4 regions of the Paenibacillus sp. FSL F4-0100 genome follow, and region 2 is predicted to be linked to each of the others. Evidence: predicted binding sites of a transcription regulator. Region 2 holds the regulator's gene; each other region holds the start of a gene.
What was found. Region 2 encodes Rex, which represses fermentation and respiration genes when NADH is low (regulators of the CRP and FNR family bind a similar motif). Its sites were predicted from a motif close to TTGTGAAATATTTCACAA; they were not measured.

Region 1: a site for Rex is predicted at 4,296-4,313, ahead of MHH48_RS01215 (flavocytochrome c). Genes of this name have one in related genera too.
Region 3: a site for Rex is predicted at 3,418-3,435, ahead of ric (iron-sulfur cluster repair di-iron protein). Genes of this name have one in related genera too.
Region 4: a site for Rex is predicted at 1,894-1,911, ahead of nadA (quinolinate synthase NadA). Genes of this name have one in related genera too.

The regions. Positions count from the first base shown of each region.
Region 1 covers NZ_CP150303.1:244,195-249,691, forward strand. Annotated here, with positions in the region: gene aroC (chorismate synthase) at 1-508, shown strand, start outside; gene MHH48_RS01205 (NADH:flavin oxidoreductase) at 898-2,022, opposite strand; gene MHH48_RS01210 (helix-turn-helix transcriptional regulator) at 2,140-2,451, opposite strand; gene MHH48_RS01215 (flavocytochrome c) at 2,572-4,092, opposite strand; gene MHH48_RS01220 (TetR-like C-terminal domain-containing protein) at 4,496-5,062, shown strand; gene MHH48_RS01225 (oleate hydratase) at 5,175-5,497, shown strand, end outside.
Region 2 covers NZ_CP150303.1:2,693,891-2,699,387, reverse strand. Annotated here, with positions in the region: gene MHH48_RS12045 (AAA family ATPase) at 112-1,614, opposite strand; gene MHH48_RS12040 (hypothetical protein) at 1,607-2,140, opposite strand; gene MHH48_RS12035 (DUF5590 domain-containing protein) at 2,405-2,923, opposite strand; gene MHH48_RS12030 (amidohydrolase) at 2,955-4,256, opposite strand; gene MHH48_RS12025 (redox-sensing transcriptional repressor Rex) at 4,231-4,896, opposite strand; gene dinG (ATP-dependent DNA helicase DinG) at 4,969-5,497, opposite strand, start outside.
Region 3 covers NZ_CP150303.1:3,650,360-3,655,856, forward strand. Annotated here, with positions in the region: gene MHH48_RS16445 (Ger(x)C family spore germination protein) at 1-228, opposite strand, end outside; gene MHH48_RS16450 (CLC_0170 family protein) at 261-470, opposite strand; gene MHH48_RS16455 (endospore germination permease) at 467-1,561, opposite strand; gene MHH48_RS16460 (spore germination protein) at 1,565-3,199, opposite strand; gene ric (iron-sulfur cluster repair di-iron protein) at 3,465-4,163, shown strand; gene MHH48_RS16470 (hypothetical protein) at 4,347-4,544, opposite strand; gene MHH48_RS16475 (aldehyde dehydrogenase family protein) at 4,731-5,497, shown strand, end outside.
Region 4 covers NZ_CP150303.1:60,755-66,251, forward strand. Annotated here, with positions in the region: gene ftsH (ATP-dependent zinc metalloprotease FtsH) at 1-1,757, shown strand, start outside; gene nadA (quinolinate synthase NadA) at 1,987-2,925, shown strand; gene nadB (L-aspartate oxidase) at 2,964-4,580, shown strand; gene nadC (carboxylating nicotinate-nucleotide diphosphorylase) at 4,570-5,445, shown strand; gene MHH48_RS00310 (type III pantothenate kinase) at 5,442-5,497, shown strand, end outside.

The sequences.
Region 1 (5,497 bases), 2.4 Mb from region 2:
AGCCGTTCGCATGATCGAGATGATCGAACGACTGGCAGAAGAAGGCGACAGCTGCGGGGGGATCGTCGAATGTCGAATTAGCGGCATTGCCGCAGGACTGGGGGAGCCCGTATTCGACAAGCTTGACGCTGAGTTAGCGAAGGCAATGTTATCTGTTGGCGCGATTAAGGGCATTGAATTCGGGACGGGCTTCCAAGCGGCCTCTATGCGGGGAAGCGAACACAACGATCAGATGGACGCAGGAGGGTTCCGGACGAACCATGCCGGCGGGATCATCGGTGGTATCAGCACCGGGGCGGACATCGTGTTTCGAGTCGTCGTAAAGCCGACTTCATCCATTTCTATCCCTCAACAGACTGTCGATGTGGACGGCAACGAACGGGAGATTGCGACGATCGGCAGGCACGATCCATGCATCTGTCCCCGCGTCGTACCCGTGATCGAAGCGATGGCTTGCATGGTAATCGAGGATCATTACAAGCGTCAAGCCGCCCTGCAAGACGAATAGCCGTCTGGATGAAGCCGACCCGAGAGTATCAGCTGTGTCTCATTTCAGCCATCGGGTATTTCTGGCTGTATGTTTCGCCACGTCAATTCTTCGGAAAACGGTCCGTTGAATGGAGCTAGAAGTGGCGGTCCCATGAGCGGCAGGCTGTCCAGGTCAGCGGTAAGAGCAAATTATTATACAGCAAAAAACCGGAAGAGACTGAAGTCTTCTTCCGGTTTTTGATTTAAGAGATAAGAAAGTATAAACAACCGAGGCTTAGCATCCTTATCTCGCAAGAAAACTTCCGCTACATGCGGTCTGTCTACTGTGAAAGTACGTCGATAGACGTTTTTCTTATATTTAAAGATCCAATGCGGCTATAAGTCCCGGGGGGTGGGACTGAAATCGCATTAAACCAGGGTTTTCAAGGAATCCGGCGTGAATGGTGCCAACTCGTCAAAACGTCCGTCTCGAACCTTAGCAGCCCACTCTGGATCAGCCAGCAGGGCACGGCCTACGGCAACCAGGTCAAATTCATGCTCCTCAAGGCGGTTCAGCAGCTCTTCAAGGTCCTTCTGGCCGGCACCCTTGCCTTGGGTGAAGAGGCTGGTAAACACTTCATCCAAGCCAACAGAACCAACGGTGATGACCGTTTTCCCTGTCAGTTTCTTGGCCCATCCAGCAAAGTTCAGGTCAGAACCTTCGAATTCAGGCTCCCAGAAGCGGCGGGTCGAGCAGTGGAATATATCGACTCCAGCGTCAGACAGCGCGGTTAACAGCTGATCCAGCTTTTCAGGCGTATCCGCCAGCTTTGCTTCATATTGGGTCGTCTTCCATTGGGATAAGCGGATAGCAACCGGGAAGTCCGGACCCACCGCCTCACGTACGGCTTTCACCACTTCGACCGCAAAGCGGGCGCGCTTCAGCATGTCACCTCCGTATTCATCGGTACGCTGGTTCGTTCTCTCCCAGAGGAATTGGTCGATCAGGTATCCGTGGGCACCATGGATTTCTACTCCGTCAAAGCCAATGCGCTTGGCATTCGCGGCCGCATCGGCATAAGCTTGAATGACCTGCTCGATCTCATCCTTGGTCATCGGCTTCGTGACGATGTTGCCGTCCAGGTCAAGTCCGGATGGTCCGATGGGAAGTGCCTCCGGATTTGGCTCGGCGCCTATTGGTCTAGTCATGCCGATATGCCAAATTTGCGGCATGATCTTACCGCCGACTTCATGGACCTGACGGACCACCTCGGCCCAGCCGTTCAATGCGGCTTCACCATGAAAGTTAGGCACATTGGGGCTATCGGTAGCCGCTGGATGGTTAATCAGTGTTCCTTCGGTAATGATCAATCCGACGCCATTCTCCGCACGCCGGCGGTAGTAAGCGGCCACATCCGGGCCTGGAACGCCGTTAGGGGAGAACCCGCGCGTCATAGGGGCCATCACCACGCGGGACGAAAGAGTAAGGTTACCGATGGTAAATGGCTCGAATAGGGATGCTGTAGAACGGACATTTTGATTTTGGTTGGTCATGTATGGAATCCTCCAATATGTTTAATATGCTTTTCTGTATTTTCATAAAAATAGATATATATGATAAAAAGAAAGAGCTTTTAAGCTTAATCTTCAATTTCACTTTGCTTTTTAAGCCTAAAGCTCTTTCTTGAGTTGTTCGATAAAACGCTGAATGCCTTCCTCATTCCGTCTGTAATATGTCCACTGGCCCGCTCGATGGGATTCTAGTAGACCGGCCTTTTGCAATTTTACCAGGTAGCCAGAAACGACCGACTGAGCGAGTCCTGTTTTATCCGAAATGGAGCCCACGCAGATACCGCCCTGAAAATCACATTTCGAAGGCATGTGATCCTGCGGAGCAAAATGTTCCTCCGGATGCTTCAGCCACTCCAGGATTTTAAACCGGGACTCGTTTGATAGTGCTTTGATGGTTTGTAAGGTATCCATATGCTTATTATATCTATTTTTATAGAAATGTAAATATGGTTTTTAAAAAGATGGCTATCGGAAGATCAAAACAAGACCAAGCGTTTGTTGTTTTGCCGTATGAAGGATGCAGACTACAGCTTACCGTGCTCCCACAAATTCAGCTGATTTGATGCCGGCTTGGCGGCCGAAAATAATGATCTCGGCAACAGAGTTGCCACCGATCCGGTTTTGACCGTGCAATCCGCCTGTTAGTTCACCGGCTGCAAACAATCCTGGAATAGGCTTGCCGTCTTTATCCAAAACTTCCGTGTTCGTGTTGATTTTTACGCCGCCCATGGTGTAGTGAATACCGGGGGCGATTTGGATGGCATGGTATGGCGCCCCGGACAAGTCGTTGTCCATGCCTGTCGTTCTGTTGAATTCGGTATCTTTATTGTTCTTCACCGCGTTGTTCCATGTATCCAGTGTGGCTTTAAGCTGTTCGGCTGGAACACCCATTTCTTTGGCCAAAGCCTCGATCGAATCACCGTGAATGACAAAGCCCATTTTCTCATATTGCTGAATCGCTTTGACGCGGGATTTTACCCCGGAATCGAACACAAGATAAGCCGATTTGTCAGGAAGCTTATTGATGGCGGCGGTGACGTTGTCCCGAGTATCCAGCTCGTTTGTGAAACGTTTGCCTTGGTTGGTCACGAGGATGGCTCCTTCTCCCCGAACGGCTTCCCCGATGAGATAAGATTTCTCCTGCTGCACCGTAGGGTGAACCTGGATTTGATCCATATCGACCGTTGTACCGCCGAGCTTTTCAATCATGGTGATGCCGTCACCGGTGCTGCCTTCCTGGTTGGTGGTCACGTACCCTTTCAGATCGGACCGAACTTCGGAAATCATGTCCATATTGGCTCCGAAACCGCCGGTTGTCACAACGACGGCATCTGCTGCAATGTTTTTCTCATCATTCTCGTTGAAGATGACTTTGACGCCGTTTACCTTGCCGTCTTTTTCCGTAATATCCGTTACCTTGGCATTGACGAATAGCGGAATTTCTTGTTCTTGTACATTTTTTACCAGTCCGTTGACAAGGTATTGTCCTACTGCTGAGCCGTCCTCAGGACGGTGCGTGCGTTTTTCGTTCATGCCGCCCGTAATGGTGATATTGTTCAACCGAATCCCAATGGAATCCAGCCAATCGATCGCGCTTGCCGAGTTGTCAACGAAGAAACGAAGCATGTCTTTGTCGTTGGTTCCATGACCGCCCTTTAAAGTCTCTTCATAAAATAAATCGTTGTTGTCCTTAATGCCCTGTTCTTGTTGGAACTTGGTTTCGGAAGCATTCATGCCCGAAGATGATTTTATGGTATTCCCGCCGGCAATCGGCATTTTTTCAAAAATGACCGGATTCATGCCTTTTTCTTTTGCCTCAAGGGCAGCAGACATACCGGCTCCGCCTGCACCGACGATGATGATATCATACTTTTCTTTGAGCTGATCGATCGGCGTATAACCGGTTTGGGACGCACCCGAAACGGCCGTTTCTTGGTCTTCTTCTTTTTTCGCGTTGTCCTGACTCTGATCCTGGTTCCCGCTGCCGCATCCCGCGATAGCAAGCATGAAAGAGAGAATGAGTATAAGCGTTGCTGCAAACTTCCTTTTCACTGTGTAACCCTCCATTTTCTCTATATCTATTTAGTTGACCATAAAGAGCCAATCGAAAAAGGAGGTCGTAACGTAGGAAAGCGAGAAGCGAAAGGGAACGTGAGCGTGACCTTTACTCTTCGAATCTCAGATCTTCCCCGGTTGCCTCCCTCCGGTCAGCCTCGTCAGATCCACTTCATTGTAATATAGAGCAATCAATTATGTGGTGAATTATTTCACAATGTGTATTGGGTTTTATTTATTACGATGCCACCCGGGCTACGATCTCTTGACTTCCTGCGTGTTTCCAATTTATTTTGCCTCATAAGGATACCGCTTTTTCGCGTTGAGTTCCTTTATAATGAAGATATATAATCTGATAATTGCCTCTGTGGATGATTACGCTCTTAATTGGAGGGGTTTTATGGCACAAACAACAAAAAAGGCGCTTGCCCTATCGCTAAAAAGAATGCTTGAGAAAAAAACGCTTGATAAGATAACCGTTATTGATATTGTTGAGGACTGCGAAGTAAATCGCCAAACGTTTTATTATCATTTCAAGGATATTTATGATCTTGTGGAGTGGATTTGCACAAGCGAGGCTACCATAGCGTTGGATGGCAAGAAAACATATGACACGTGGCAGCAGGGCCTATTGCAAATATTTGAGTATGTGCTGAAAAACAAGGCGTTTGTGACGAGTGTCTATCATTCGATTAAACGAGAGCAGCTGGAAAGGTACCTATTTAACGTAACCTATAATCTTTTGATAGGAGTTATCGAGGAAAAGGCCGTTACGATGTCGATCAGGGATGATGATAAGTCGTTTATCGCTGACTTTTATAAATATGCGTTTGTAGGATTGATGCTGGATTGGATTGCTAAAGGGATGAAGGAAGAGCCCGCTGCGATTGTGGACCGGCTAAGCATTTTGATTCAAGGGGATATTTTTTTCGCGCTTGAAAAGTTTAAATCGCACCACGATCATTAGACAATATTAGGCTTTTGTCGAAAGTTTCGACATTAGGCGGACATTGTCTATAGGAGACCTCCGAATATTTTCTTATGATGAAGTTGCTAGAATCAATTCGGAGGTGACTGGAATGTATTATAGCAATGGAAATTATGAAGCGTTTGCCCGTCCGGAAAAACCGGTCGATGTCGACAAAAAATCAGCATATCTGGTTGGAGCCGGTTTAGGCTCTCTGGCAGCTGCGTGCTTCCTTGTGCGCGACGGCCAAATGAAGGGAGAACGGGTTCACATTCTGGAGGAGCTTAGTCTTCCCGGAGGTGCCTGCGACGGAATTCATGACAGCGATAAAGGTTTTATTATTCGCGGTGGACGGGAAATGGAAGATCATTTTGAATGCTTGTGGGATTTGTTCCGTACTATTCCGTCTCTTGAAATTGAAGGCGCATCGGTTTT
Region 2 (5,497 bases):
ATCTCTATACTTTATTGTACCCCATTTGTCGAAAAATACATTTTCAGAGCACAAAGTATAATAATATCTTAGCACGACAAAAAAGTAAAAAAAAATAACCAGCATAACAATTTATGCTGGTAAAAGCGCGTTTTCACGAAATTGACAACGAAATTGTTCCCCAGAGAGGATTTCTTCCTTTAAAAGGATATCAAGAGAATTGTCGAATATTGGCCGTTTTTGTCCTAAGAGATTCTTAGTGCGGTTCATTAACTCTTCCAAAATCACATTATTCTCTTTCATTAACTCTTCAGTTGTTACCATATTCATGTTAACAATGCCCAGCGACGTCAAACCCGACTTCATCATCGTCTCCACGATGTTCAGCGATTGCTCAAAGTCATTGCTTGAACCTGTGCTTCGACCCCCGTAAAAGATCTCTTCGGCGGCCGCACCGCCAAGCGCGATCATAATTTGCTCTTCCAGGAAGGATTTTGTGTACAGATATTGTTCCTCCTGCGGGTTATGACGAACATAACCAAGTGCCTTACCACGCGGGCTGAGGGCAACTTGTTTCACACTGCCGGGACGCACAAGCTCTGCCATGATAGCATGTCCCAATTCATGGATGGCAACGCGCTTCTTCTCTTCCAAATTCGATTCGCGATCAGAACGCTCACCCATCATAACCTTGTCAATCGCCATGGACAAGTGACGCTGATGGATAAACTGTTCATTCTCACGCATCGTATAAATGGCTGCTTCATTCATGACGCTCTCAAGCTGTGCACCCGAGAAGCCGTAAGCTTCCTCGGCGATTTTCTCCAAGTCAACATCTTCATGCAGCGGCTTATTACCCGCATGCAGATTCAAGATATGAGTGCGTCCCTTCTTATCCGGAAGATCTACTTGAATATGACGGTCGAATCGGCCTGGACGCAGCAGTGCGCTATCCAGCATTTCTTTCCGGTTTGTTGCGGCGATAACCAGAATGCGAGGAGTATCCTGTGAATAGATGCCATCCATCTCGGTTAGCAGCTGATTCAGCGTCTGGTCATACTCGCGCTGCTGGCCGCCTTCGCGTTTACCGCCAATGACATCGATCTCATCGATGAAGATGATGGCGTTTTGTTTGTTTTCTTTTGTCGCACGATTCCGGGCATCCTTAAACAAATCCCGGATGCGCCCCGCACCAACACCGACGTACATCTCAACAAATTCACTGCCGGATGCAGCAACAAAGATCGAATCCGTATAATGGGCAGCGGCTTTCGCCATCAACGTCTTCCCTGTTCCCGGAGGCCCGGTTAGGAGAATGCCTTTCAATGGACGAATGCCGAATTTCTTAATGTCTTCATGACGAATCAGAAAATCCAATGCTTCTCGCAGTTCTTGTTTAGCATTATCCTGCCCGCCGATTTCTTCGAACGTCAGCTTGGCAGGTCCGCTCTTTTTCCGCTTGCGCTCATTCCCTGCGCCTACAGCAATACCGCCTTTCATTTTAGCGATAAACAACAAGCCGCCTACAAGTCCTGCAGCGATGAGCAAGGGCACGATGTTCACACCGACAAATACAAGGAATACCAGTAATACGGGAATAAAGCCTAACATGATTTCTTTAGCTAATTTAGGCATGATTCCACACCTCCATGCTGCCAGGCTGACGCGGCAAGATTATAAATTTACCAGACTTGCCGTCTGACAAGCTGACATAGACATTGGTGTCATCGATGGTTGCTTTTGCTTTCAAATTCGGAGACTGGGCAGCAAGCTGCTCGAGCGATGATTGAATATCAGTATACTGCTTATTATCCATTGCTTCGGCGACTGAGAGCATGGCCTTCTCCCACCATTGATCCAGTGCTTCCGAGGAATGGTCCTCCACCTGGATTTTCAATTCCCGCTTGCCAATCACAGACTTGCCTTCCTTCTTAATATGCTGAACCAAACCTTGTAAATTTGTATCTGGAGCCAAATCGAGATTCAAAGTAACGGTATTCTGTTTAATATCTATATGAGAATCCTTCACGCCGTCATATTGCGACACAACATTTGCCAGCGGATTTTGCAAAGCCATCTGCCGATACAGAAACCATCCGCCAAAGAGAACCGATGCTGAGATCACGACAGTCAGCATGATAGGTACAATGCGTAGTTTCATGAAGTTCCTCCTTCATTTCCTATATGAAATTTTGTCTATCATTTTGTGACACAATAGTACATATAACAACGATATATTGCGATGCATGTAATTTATATGCTCGTTTTGTACAAGTACGAGTATATCACATCTTATATACTTTTTCATGCATGTCTGTGAAAATATTTAGAACAGTTTTTCCATATTTTTTCTGAATGCGCTTACATGTTGGAGAAAAAGAGAGGCACCCTATGGATTTTAAAGGGCGCCTCTCTTTCTGTATTTTTATTGATTTGGAAGAATAATGTCATTTCCGATAGTGTTACCATCTTGAAAACGATAAAACCGATAGCCGCGCTGACCGTTGTGTTCATACTGCAGCTGCCATGCATACTCGCCCTCATACATTCCAGGCAGCAACCGCTTAATTTCCACTCCAGGCAATTCGTTATAGATCTGATCCCGCATCTGGGCTTCTGACATTCCCGTTTTCAATAAAACGGACTGGACAGCGTCAGCACCTTCAACAGGTACGTTGTCATCCGTAAATTTCACCCATACCATACGATCTTGATTGTCTTGATCCTTCCCGCTTACCACCCAATAGTTATTATCCTCGCCCCACACCGATTTATAGGTCTTCCCGGACGTAACCAATTGGCCATGCTGCTTCGCGGCAACAATTGCCATTCTTTCTTCATTCCAAGTATCTTTCATAACATATGAATAATAGAGCTGTAAACCAAGCAGCAACAGCAGCACGCTGGACACACTCAGCAAAATCCACTTCGTTTTTTTCTTCAAATCCGTCTTCCTCGCTCCCCTTGATTATTCCCTAGAGGGTTGTAAGACGCTCAAATGCACGCTGCGCTTCCCGGCGGATACGTTCCTCATCGAGGGTAAGACTCGCGCCATTCTTCACTACCTGCTTGCCGTCAACCCATACATGCTCTACATCCTTCGCACTGGCTGAGTAGATAGCGTGTGAAATATAATCGGTCCGTGGAAGGAAGTGCGCTTGATCCGTGTTCAGTGCGATCATATCTGCTTTCATTCCTACCGCAAGTGTGCCGATATCCTCAAGGAACGCCGATCGGGCTCCATACTCTGTTCCCATCCGAAGCGCTTCGGATGCTGGAATGGCTGTTGGGTCCCCACTTACACCTTTATGGATCAGTGCAGCCAGTCGCATCTCTTCAAACATATCCAGATTATTATTGCTCGCAGGTCCATCGGTACCCAATGACACGGTGACCCCAGCTTTCAGCAGTGCAGGCACGCGTGCAATGCCGCTGGCAAGCTTCAAATTGCTTCCTGGATTATGCGACACCATAACTTGATGCTTGGCCAGGATTTCGATTTCTTCATCGGTCAGATGGACGGCATGCGCAAGCAGCGTTGGCCGGGAGAACATGCCAAGCTTCTCCAAATGGGCAACAGGGCGAAGTCCGTAGTCTTTTACATTCTGAGCTACTTCCGTTTCCGTTTCGGACATATGCGTATGCAAAGGCAGATTCAAATCATGCGATGCCTGAACGAATTTTTCGATGAAATCCGGGGGGCACGTATAAGGTGCATGCGGTGAAATCATCGTCGTAATTCTCCCGTCAGCCTTGCCATGCCAGTCTTTCGCGAATGCCACCGCCTCATCCAGCTTCTGCTGCTGCACCTCAGGCGGACATAATCCGATGACGCCGCGCATTAGAACGCCGCGCATTCCTGAGTCCTGCACAACCTTGGCAACCTGATCCATATGATCATACATATCCACAAATGTCGTGGTTCCGCCTTTGATCATCTCCAGCACGGAGAGTGCGGTTCCCCAGTATACATCGTCGGCCGTGAATTTGGCTTCCATAGGCCACATTTTTTCCTGAAGCCATACCTGCAGTGCCAGATCGTCGCCATAACCGCGGAGCAGGGACATCGCCGCATGTCCGTGCGTGTTCACTAACCCCGGTAGGAAAAACAGATGAGTTCCATCGATAACTTCTATTCCCTCTTGGACGGTTGGCTCTTCTTCACCCAGATAGGTTATCCGGTCATTCTCCACAACCATATATCCGCGTAGCACGGATCTCCCTTCCTCTAGTACCGCAAACGTTCCGTTCTTAACCATCCACTTCGTTGTCGTCATGTGCTGCATCCTCCTTGCCGTTATCCAAATAATAGGCCAAACTCTGCAAATCCGTAGTGAAATCAGCCGTATGAATCCGGATATGGGATGGGGCTTTCAGGATGGTTGGCGCAAAATTCAGGATAGCCTCGATGCCTGCGGCGATAAGCTGATTGGCTACATTCTGCGCTTCAAAATCCGGAACGGTGATTATCCCGATACGAATGCCGTACTCATGAACCGTCTTCTCCAGTTCCTCCATCGGCTGTACGACCAAATTGTTAATTTTCATACCAACTTTGGGAGAATACGAATCGAAAACCGCCACAATCTTCATATTGTCCTTTAGAAATGCATTGTAATTCGATAATGCATGTCCAAGATTACCGGCCCCAATCAATGCGACATTGATCTTCTGGTCCAGCTTTAGAATCTGGCGAATTTTCTCGATCAGATAAGATACGTCATATCCGATCCCTTTCCGTCCAAAATCACCGAAATACGCTAGGTCCTTACGAATTTGAGCAGGATTGAGGTCCAGTTTTTGTCCCAGTTCCTGGGAGGAAACCGTGGAGACCTCCCTTTTCTGAAGCTCATTCAAATAGCGCAAGTATACAGGCAATCTGCGGACCACGGCTTCCGAAATTTTTTCCGATTTCATTCATGCTCCCCCTAATAATAGGTTAATAACTACATTTTTTTGTGACAGATCATTTCGTTCATTGTTTCACTTTTATTCAGCTTGGTTCTCTATGCCTGCCTCTTCCTGCAGCCATTCCGAAATTCGGGGAACGATCCCCTCTGTCGGCATGTGCTCCATCTTCGGCCCCGGCAAAGAATATAAGAAATATTTCCCGTAATAGGATTCAATGACCCGGGTATCGTAGACAATGACAATCCCCTTATCTTGCGCGGTCCGCACCAGTCGGCCAAATCCCTGTTTGAAGCGAATGACCGCTTGCGGAACCGAAAGTTTCATGAACGGGTTCTTCTTCTGCTGCTGCAGCAATTCGCTCTTGGCTTCGACCAAGGGATGATTCGGCGGCTGGAACGGCAGCCGGACGATCGCGAGGCAAGTGAGCGCCTCACCAGGTATGTCTACCCCTTCCCAGAAGGAGCTCGTACCCAGCAGGACCGAAGCGCTGCTATCCTGGAATCTCCGGATTAACTTGGTACGGCTGGTTCCGTCCATCCCTTGTCCCAGTACCGTAATATCGCTGGATGCCAGCGCCTCCTTCAACGGCTCGTGAACCTGACGCAGC
Region 3 (5,497 bases), 960 kb from region 2:
GGATAGTTGGATTAATTCCTGTTTCGGAGCAGGGTATTTCCCGCGAAGATGAGATATTTCATCCTCACGTGCCTCAGCATCCTTATCAGCCCTATCGATCGATATCCCTAGAACGACAGCACGCTCTTCAATCTCCATCCGATCCCAGCATCCTGTCAGGAGTGAGCACGATAGAAGAAGGACGAACATGAATTTTACGTTTAGATTAACGCTTATTCTTGTACTCATTGAAATCCTCCTACAACTGTGAATATGCTCTCTCACACCAGGACTTTGACAAGGACGATACCCAGGAACAAAACCGTTACGAACGCGATATTGATCCAGCCCAACACGCGAGATACTTTTTTTTCCTTGGCCATGTTCGACTGATCATACTTATACGTATCGATGAACAGGTTGAACAAACCAGAAAACACCCAGATCATTATGGCGACATCCAAATAACCGCTGTAAATTTCTCCGATCATTTGGATTTCCCTCTTTTTTTGCGCAGTTTGGCGATGATAAGCAGTACTCCGGGATAAATGATCGTAATCAGCAGTCCGAATTTGGATATCACGCTGTTCACTTCATTAAAATGAATCAAGCTTTGGGGCAGCATGGCCAAGACGAACAGAAACGGAAGGATGAAGAAGGACAGCATCCCATGATCAGCTAACCGGAATAACTTGCTTATGGAGTAAATCGTAAAGTAGTAACAAGAGAACAAGGATGTAAATACAGCTGTTACCCAGACAGCAAGGAAGACCGCATCCAAACGTTCCAGTACATTGGCAGGTAATGAAGTTGCTTTTGCCAGCTCCAGTGTCGGCCACAACAGCTTCTTCGTTTCCTCTGCCCCAAACACGCTAACCGTTGCCGTGACAATTAATATATACAGCACCCCGGTGATCAGGATCGCCCATATGCTGGAGCGCATCGCTCTTTCCGGTTTGCACATGGCAGGGATGACCATCATCATAATAAAGTATCCTTGGAACATGGTGGACAATGTAATAATGCCTGCCGGTATTCCTCGAATTTCATTCCCCATCACAGGAAGAACATTGACGATTTCCGCGTTTTTTAACGACAGGGCGACGATCAAGAGCGCAGGAATCAGGATAAAGGGGCTGTAAAATAAATGAATGTAAGCAAAGGTCATAATATTTCGGCGTGAAGAAAGAGCAGCCAGGAGCAGCATGACCAGTACAGTCACCTCCAATGGCGTATTTTTCAAAACGGCTGTGACAACAACCTCGCCGAACTCCCTTGCAACAAGAGAGCTTAAAACGGCAAAGAATGCAATGGATAGAAGGCCTCCGATTCTTCCGAGCCATTTGCCGATGATGATCTCGCTATACTCGATGTAAGAGTCATTCGGGAACCGCATGCCAAGCCGGGTCATGAAAAAAAGTCCGACAAATGCAAGGAGCATTCCCAAAAAAGTGACTAACGGAGCTCCTGCATCCGCGGCCTTCACCGCAGCCAAGGGAAGTGCAAGAACGCTTACTCCAACAATGGTGCTGATTGTAACGGCAGCAGCCTGCGTGACAGTGATTTGGCGCTGTTCATTCATAAGTTAACGCCCTTTCTCGTCGTTAGGATGGACGGGATCCATAATATGGGATGAAGAATGATCCACCTGTTCCTTCATTTGATCACCCATTCTTGTCTTGCTAATCGGATGGAGGAAGGAAGGCCGATTCTTCATCTTCCACAACGGCCCACGGGTCAGGAGATCCCGCATGCCTTGGAAGTTGCCAGGCACAAATGGGCTTATGTATGGGACCCCGAACGATTTAAGTGACAATAAATGATTGGTAATCAAAATGATTCCGACCATGACGCCATATAGACCGAAGATACCGGCTAAGATGATCAGCGGAAAACGAAGCAGGCGAAGAGCCAGAGCCGCATTGTAGGCCGGCGTTGCAAAAGAGCCAATGGTCGTTAAAGCGATAATAACGACGGTTATCGGGCTCGCGAACCCGGCTGCTACCGCAGCCTGGCCGATGACGAGCACACCGACAATAGATAAAGCGCCGCCTACCTGTTGCGGCAATCGTATGGTAGCTTCCCTTAAAACCTCCATTGAGATTTCAATGACAAGCACTTCGATCATGGCAGGGAAAGGTACGCCTGCACGCCCGCCGGCAACGGCGACCGCAAATTCTGTGGGGATCAGCTCAGGATTGAACGAAATAATCGCCACATACAGTGAGGGAAAGACCAATGAAAATACTAGAGCAACCAGACGGGATAGTCGGATCGCACTCATCAGAACGAAGCGTTCGGTATAATCTTCAACGGTCTGATAGAACTGGCTAAACACGGTAGGCGCGATCAAGGCCAGAGGGGAGCCATCGACCAAGATGGCGACTCTTCCTTCCAGCAGATTCGCCACGACTTTGTCAGGTCGCTCGGTATACTGGATTTGCGGAAAGGGAGACCAATGGTTGTCTTCGATGAATTGCTCCAAATAACCTGAATCCAGAACGGCGTCGATTTCAATGGCATCCAGCCGCTTTTGTACTTCTTTGATGATTCCGGGATTGGTTATGCCGTCCATGTAACACATGGCAACTTTGGATTTGGTTTTCGTTCCGATCTCCATGGATTTCACGCGAAAATCCGGTGTTTGCAGCCGGTAGCGGAGTAGAGAGATATTGGTCCCCAGGGACTCTATAAATCCCTCTCTGGCTCCGCGGATGACCTGCTCCGTCGCCGGCTGCTCAATAGCGCGCTGCGTGATCTGACGTGTGTCAATGATAATCGCCTCGTCCAGCCCTTCAATGGCTACGACGGATTGCCCCCTTAGCAGGTTGTCGGTCAGAACAGAGATTTTCCTTTCCGAATACCCCTCGCTATGATAAAGCGTATCTTTCATGATGGTTTGCATTAACGTATCATGCGGGAGATTATTTACATCGATATGGCGCGGCCCATATTTGAGGGGCTTCAATATCGTGTTATTGATGACGGCATGATCCGTCATATCGGAGAAATACAACAATACAGCCGGATGCTGCCCGAACACATGGAAGCCAAATACAATAAAATCGTCACTATCACCCAGAACCTGTTTGATTTCGGATATGGTTTCTTCCAGATTCACCGATATGTCCATATCCTCTGAGTTCTTCCCATTCGGATTGGCAGAAAGATTATCGCTATCGTTGGGTTGGTTCGAACCCGCCCATGTGGAAAATGACATTGTGTTTACACCTCTCCTAATTCAACCGGGGTCACAGCATTTGGATATTTTGATTAAGTATTTCCTCTGGTTGTTATTTTTATCAAAAAGAAGAAGTCTAAAAAGATGTTTCCTTGGCTCCCGTAGTTCTCCGATCCTGATCGTTCACATAGTGTTAGATTTTGGTATGACTGCAATCACATATACGAAGATAGGAGTTTCATATACTTGGGTTGTAAGAGTGAAATAGTTCACAAAGACGCATTTAGTCTAAGGAGGTTTGAACATGAGTTCATTCACGCTTCAGAGTCAGGTATCCGATATCGTTACATCCATTCCGCAAACCGCGGATTTATTCCGATCACTGCGCATTGATTTTTGTTGTGGAGGGCAGGTGCCTTTAGAAGAGGCGGCTAAACAGCGCAATTTGGAACCCGCCGCCGTTTTGGAGCAGGTTCGGTCCGTGGAGAGCAAGTTTGCAGATTATCAAGAAAGCCGTCCGGCTTCACTGAAGGAATCTGAACTGATTGAATACATCCAGCAGAAACATCATGCCTTCTTGCGGGATGAATTACCTGCTTTAACGCCGTATGTGACGAAATTAGCCCGCGTTCATGGGGAGCATCATCCCGAACTTCTTCGGGTGCAGGAGCTTTTCTCCGATCTGAAAAAAGAACTGCTGGATCATACGAAGGATGAAGACGAGCATGTATTTCCGCTCATTTTGAAATTTGTTGCAGAGCCTAACCACCAGGCTGCAGCGGAGCTTAAGCCGCATGTGTCTGAACTGGAACATGAACATGCTCAAGCAGGCAAACTGCTTCAGGAGCTCCGGGAAGTAACCGCTGATTTCGAACTTCCGTCGGATGCCTGCCGTACGTATCGGTTGGTCTATCAACGGTTGGCGATGCTTGAAAAGGACACCTTCGAGCATATCCATCTGGAAAACAACATCTTGTTCGAACGGATTCGTCAAGCGGTATAACCTTGATGACCGTGTGAAAGTGAATTAACGTATGCTGGATGAATATTAATTGCAAAATAACGTGGCGTCCCAAAAGTAGATTTAGTTGCTTGACGTACGGCTCTCATAAACAGAAAGTGTGTCAAATAAAGCCATGGCGGTGCTCAGGATGTTATTCCCACACCGCTATGGCTTCTGTTTTGATCATTGGCTGATCTCCCTTGCTTGCTGCTTGTAGCGAAGATACTTAAGGCTTACGGTGACTTCCCTGTCTCCCTGGGCTTTCGTACATGTTTTTTGAGCGGACAACCTTCGCAGCTTCGCTTCGATAGAGCCGCTTACGTAAGAAACCGGAGGACGAATCGATTCCGGACAAGCGTCAGCGCTCGCCTTTGCCTCCACATTTCGTCCTTGCTCAGAACCATTCCAAGAAATGTGGGGGCAACAGCGATGGTAGGAACGATTCGTACAATAGACTCCATCGCCCTGGGAGGGAGGAGAGGTCAAAGAAAATTCACTTAACAATTACCTGTATTTAGTCGATAATTATATTGATCAGTTGGAATTATTCGACACAGGAGGGTTCATATGGATTACTCGAAATTAGGAAAACAATTCATAGCCGGGGAATGGCGAGACGGTAAGAGCGGTAAAACGCTGCCTGACATCAATCCATACAATGATGAAGTCATTACTGCTTTTCAAATCGCAAGCGTTGCAGACATTGATGACGCATATCAGGCTGCCTATCAAGCTAAGCTGGAATGGGACAAGGTTAATGCTTACCAGAAACGAGACATTCTTGAAAATGCCGTTAAATATATTGAATCGCATGAGGAAGACATTTCCTCCATTATTGTTCAAGAGCTAGGCGGAACGCGTCTGAAGGCGGCGTTCGAGATCGGTCTTGTGAAGAATATGATTAAGGAAGCGGCTACGTTCCCCCTTAGAATGGAGGGAAAGATTTTACCTTCCACAGAGGATGGCAAGGAGAACCGCCTGTATCGGATCCCGGCTGGCGTGGTTGGGGTTATCAGTCCATTTAACTTTCCTTTCTTCTTGTCCATGAAGTCTGTCGCCCCAGCATTGGGTGCTGGCAATGGCGTCGTGCTGAAGCCACATGAGGATTCGCCGATTACGGGCGGAACCCTGATCGGGAAGATTTTCGAAGAAGCTGGCGTACCGAAGGGCTTGTTGAATGTTGTGGTGACAGATATTAAGGAAATTGGCGATGCGTTCGTTGAGCATCCGATTCCGAGAATCATTTCTTTCACAGGTTCGACTAAGGTCGGAAGCCATATTGGTCAACTGGCCGTCAAGCACTTCAAGAAGCCGCTGCTTGAGCTCGGCGGGAA
Region 4 (5,497 bases), 2.6 Mb from region 2:
AGCCAATGGAAGGCCAAAGCATTTGGCTGACATTGCTTTCATCCTTTATTCCGCTCATCATTATGTTTGTTCTGTTCTTCTTCCTGTTTAATCAGGCCCAAGGCGGCGGCGGCAAAGTGATGAACTTTGGTAAGAGCAAAGCCCGCTTATATAATGAAGAGAAGAAACGGATTACATTTGAGGATGTAGCCGGAGCAGATGAAGAGAAGCAGGAACTTGTTGAAGTTGTTGACTTCTTGAAAGATCCGCGCAAGTTTAACACGGTTGGCGCTCGCATTCCGAAGGGCGTTCTGCTTGTCGGTCCTCCGGGAACAGGTAAGACGCTCCTGGCTCGTGCCGTTGCTGGTGAAGCAGGAGTGCCATTCTTTAGTATTTCCGGTTCCGACTTTGTTGAGATGTTTGTCGGTGTCGGTGCTTCTCGTGTACGTGACTTGTTCGAGAACGCGAAGAAGAATGCACCATGTATCATCTTTATTGATGAGATTGATGCTGTGGGTCGTCAGCGTGGCGCCGGACTTGGCGGCGGTCATGACGAGCGTGAGCAGACACTCAACCAGTTGCTGGTTGAAATGGACGGTTTCGGAGCGAACGAAGGCATTATCATCGTTGCTGCGACCAACCGCCCGGACATTTTGGACCCGGCGCTTCTTCGTCCGGGACGTTTTGACCGTCAGATTACCGTGGATCGCCCGGATGTGAAGGGCCGTGAAGCCGTACTGAAGGTTCATGCACGCAACAAACCATTGACGAAGGATGTTAAACTTGACATCATCGCCAAACGTACAACCGGTTTTACAGGCGCCGATCTGGAGAATCTCCTGAACGAGGCTGCCTTGCTTGCGGCTCGCCGCAACCGTAAAGATATCTCCATGCGAGAAGTGGATGAGGCGATTGACCGTGTTATCGTCGGTACGGAGAAACGCAGCCGCGTGATCAGTGATCGCGAGAAACGTATCGTAGCTTACCATGAAGCAGGTCACACCATTGTGGGTTACTTCCTTGAGCATGCGGATACGGTGCACAAGGTAACGATTATTCCTCGTGGCCGTGCCGGTGGATATGTCATCATGATGCCGAAGGAAGATCGGATGCTCGTGACGAAGCAGGAATTGCTGGATCGCGTAACCGGTTTGCTCGGCGGCCGTGTTGCTGAGGAACTGTTCATTGGTGAAATCGGAACCGGAGCATATAGTGACTTCCAACAAGCGACGGGCATTATCCGCAGCATGGTTGTGGAATACGGTATGAGTGAGAAGCTCGGACCGATGCAGTTCGGTACATCCCAAGGACAAGTGTTCCTTGGACGTGATATCGGACATGAGCAGAACTATAGTGATCGAATCGCTTATGAGATCGATCAGGAAATGCAGCGATTTATTAATGATTGCTATGAGAAATGTAAAGAGATCCTGAATAAACATGCTAAAGAGGTTCACCTGATTGCGAACACGCTCCTCGAGATGGAAACGCTGGAGCTTGAGCAAATCAAGAATCTCATTGAGACCGGATCAGCTGAAGGCAACGGCAGTGGCGACGGTGAAGGAGAAGGTTCTACCGAGAATGGTGAACCGATCATCGACAACATTGGCGACGTGAAAGTTCGTATCCAAGGGAAAGAAGACGGCGAGCAGCCGACTTCCACGGAAGAAATTCCGAACAACCCGATGGATTCGAATGATCCAGGGCCGGAGCGAAAAGATTCCGAGCGCAAGGATCCTCCAGGCGGATCGGACAACGGTAACAGCAGCTTAACGTAATATTCGCTGATAAAACATCGAATACCGAATAAAATTGAAGAACCGGAGAACGATAATTCGTTTTCCGGTTCTTTTTGTGCTTTCTATCACATTGACAGGGGGCAGAACGAACGTGTACATTAGTTGTTAAATAAGGATGCGCATCCTTTCACAAAGGTGGAAACCATCCTGAAAGTCACATGGTCATCAGCGGCGAACCGCCGGACTACATAAAGGGAGAGGGTCGATCATGGAAGCTTTGGCACTGGAGCGTAAAGCAGAACAGAACCGTGAACTGCGTGAGCGGTTAATGCAATTGAAGAAGGAACGTAATGCAATCATTTTGGCTCATTATTATCAACGGGACGAAATACAAGAGGTCGCTGATTTCAGGGGGGATTCCTTCCTGCTCGCGCAGAAGGCAGCACAAACCGATGCTGAGGTCATCGTATTTTGCGGTGTGCATTTTATGGGCGAGAGCGCTAAAATTCTGGCACCGGGCAAGACGGTTCTTATACCGGATGAGCGGGCTGGCTGCCCTATGGCGGATATGGTGAACGTGGACGGACTTCGGAAGCTGAAAGCGCAGCATCCGAATGCGAAAGTGGTCACATACATCAATTCATCGGCTGAGATCAAAGCCGAAACGGATATCTGCTGTACGTCATCCAATGCCGTTAAAGTGATTCAGTCGGTGGATTCGGATGAAATTATATGGGTGCCTGATAAAAACCTGGGACATTATGTTCAGCAGCATACCGACAAGAAGCTTATTATCTGGGAAGGGTATTGCAACACGCATGACATGCTGACGGTTAAGGATGTTGTCGAGATGAAGGCCAAATATCCTCATGCGGAATTTGTGGTGCACCCGGAATGCCGTCCTGAGGTTGTTGCGATGGGCGATTTTGTAGGGAGTACCACCGCTATCCTAGAATATTGCAAAAATTCATCTTCCAAGGAGTTTATTGTAGGCACAGAGGATGGAACCGGATATCAGCTTCGATTGGATAGCCCGGATAAATCGTTCCACTTCGCTACGAAGTTCCTGGTGTGTCCGAATATGAAAGTGAATAACCTCAAAAAGCTGGTTAAAGCGTTGGAAACGATGAAGCCGCAAATTTATGTGCCGCCGGTCGTTGCAGAGAAAGCCAGAACTTCATTAGAGCGCATGTTACAAGTTAAGTAGCATGCGCTACTCTTTCGTGAAAAGACAGGTGAGGCATCGTGATACCGCAGTATTTAATTGATTTTGAGCTGAACGATCTTCCGGTCATTGAGACGGATGCCATCGTGATCGGTTCAGGCATTGCGGGTTTATATACGGCGATCATGGCAAGCGCGACTCAGAATGTGCTATTGATTACGAAGAAATCGCTGCTTGAAAGCAACACGCGTTATGCACAGGGAGGGATTGCAGCCGTAACAGCCGAGGATGACTCTCCGGCCTACCACCGGCAGGACACCCTCCTGGCAGGGGCGGGCCTATGTTCTTCAACCGCGGTGGATGTGCTTGTCAACGAGGGCCCGGTCGGTGTTCAAGAGCTGATTCGGCTCGGTACGATGTTTGATGTGGAGAATGGCGAGCTCGCACTCACTCAAGAAGGCGCGCACAGTCATCGCCGGATCCTTCATGCCAACGGGGATGCAACCGGATATGAAATCGTGCGTGCCCTTTCCATTCAGGTTGAAATGCTTCACAATGTAGAGGTGTGGGACGATCATTTTGTCATTGACCTGATTACCGAGCAGGGAGAGTGTCATGGCGTTTTAGTACAGATGCCGGACGGCAAACGGGTATTCGTACGTGGACGGGCGACGGTGATGTGTTCCGGCGGCGCCGGTCAATTGTACCGGTATACGACCAATCCGGAGGTTGCCACAGCGGATGGCGTTGCCATGGCTTATCGGGCAGGCGCAGAAATTCGGGATATGGAATTTATACAGTTCCACCCGACGGCGCTTAGTTATCCGGGTGCGCCCCGATTCCTTATATCAGAGGCGGTTCGGGGTGAAGGTGCCGTTCTTCGGAATATACGAGGGGAACGGTTCATGCCCAAATACCATGAATTGCTGGAGCTGGCGCCACGGGATATTGTAGCACGGGCCATTGTCAGTGAGATGGAAGGAACGGGGTCTACCTTTGTTTATCTGGATATTACCCATGAGTCGCCGGAGATGGTCAAACATCGATTCCCAACGATTTATGAAACCTGCATGCAATATGGACTCGATTTATCGTCAGATTGGATTCCGGTCTCCCCGGCTGCGCATTATATGATGGGGGGCATCAAAACCAATCTGCATGGCGAGAGCAGCGTGAAGCGTTTATTTGCTTGCGGGGAGGTATCGTCTACCGGTGTTCACGGGGCGAACCGTTTGGCCAGCAATTCGCTGTCGGAGGCAATTGTGTACGGCAGTCGTATTGTCGAGCGCATTAAGAGTCTGCCGGAACCCTCAGGAGATCCACTTCATGTATCATTCCATCTCGGTCGCAAGGACGCCCCGTCCCAGGCAATGGTGGAAAAGCGCTTGAAGCTTCAGAAGGTGATGGTACGTTATGCAGGACTTCGGAGAAATCGGGATACTCTATTAAGAGCAGCAGAAGAGCTCGGCCGTCAGCTGCCATTGTTCCATTCGATGCTTTCCAAGCGTGAGGAATACGAGTTTGCCAACATGCTCACAGCATCCTTACTCGTGGTGCAGGGTGCGCTGGGTCGTGAAGAAAGCCGGGGAGCCCACTACCGTGAGGATTTCCCGGAGCGGAATGACAGCGTATGGCAGAAACATATTGTCCATACACGGGATCAAGAAATGACGGAGGAATTAAGCGATGATGTTTAACGGATACAACGATGGCCTTCTCCAGAGTATACGGACCTGGCTGCAAGAGGATATTGGGTCGGGGGACATTACGACTCTCACCACCATTGAGCCGGGTCATGAATCCAAGGGGGTTATCCATGCCAAGGAGGCTGGAATCGTGGCAGGGATGCCGGTAGCAGAGCTGGTATTCGAAACGGTTGATCCGTCGCTGACGTTTACGGCATTGGTTCGGGATGGGGACGAGGTTGAAAAGGGAACGGTTCTCGCTGAGGTGGAAGGAAGCACTCATCGTATTTTGACAGGCGAGCGTCTCGCTTTGAATTTGCTTCAGCGTATGTCGGGTATTGCAACAAGAACACGTTCTTTTGTAGATGTACTCGAGGGATTGCCGACAAGATTGGTGGATACCCGCAAAACGACACCAGGCCACCGAATGCTCGAGAAGTATGCTGTTCGGGTTGGCGGCGGCGCGAACCATCGTTTCGGTCTGTACGATGCCGTTATGATTAAGGATAATCACATTAAGGGTGCAGGAGGAATCGCGCAAGCGGTCAGCCGGGCAAGAGCCCATATTCCACATACCATGACGATAGAAGTTGAAACCGAGAGCTTGGCGCAGGTGGAGGAAGCACTGGCTGCAGGCGCAGATATTATTATGCTGGATAACATGAGTCATGACATGATGGCGGAGTCTGTTCGAAGAATCAAGGCCAAGGCGCCTCATGTGCGGGTCGAAGCATCGGGGAACGTGACGCTGGAGACCGTACGCGGGATTGCCGAGACCGGGGTCGACGTGATATCCGTTGGTCGGCTTACTTATTCTTTCCATAGTCTCGATATCAGTCTGGATCTGAATGCGAAGAAAGGAGGGACAGAAGGTTGATTCTAGTTGTGGATGTAGGGAATACCAATATTGTACTGGGTGTGTATCAGGG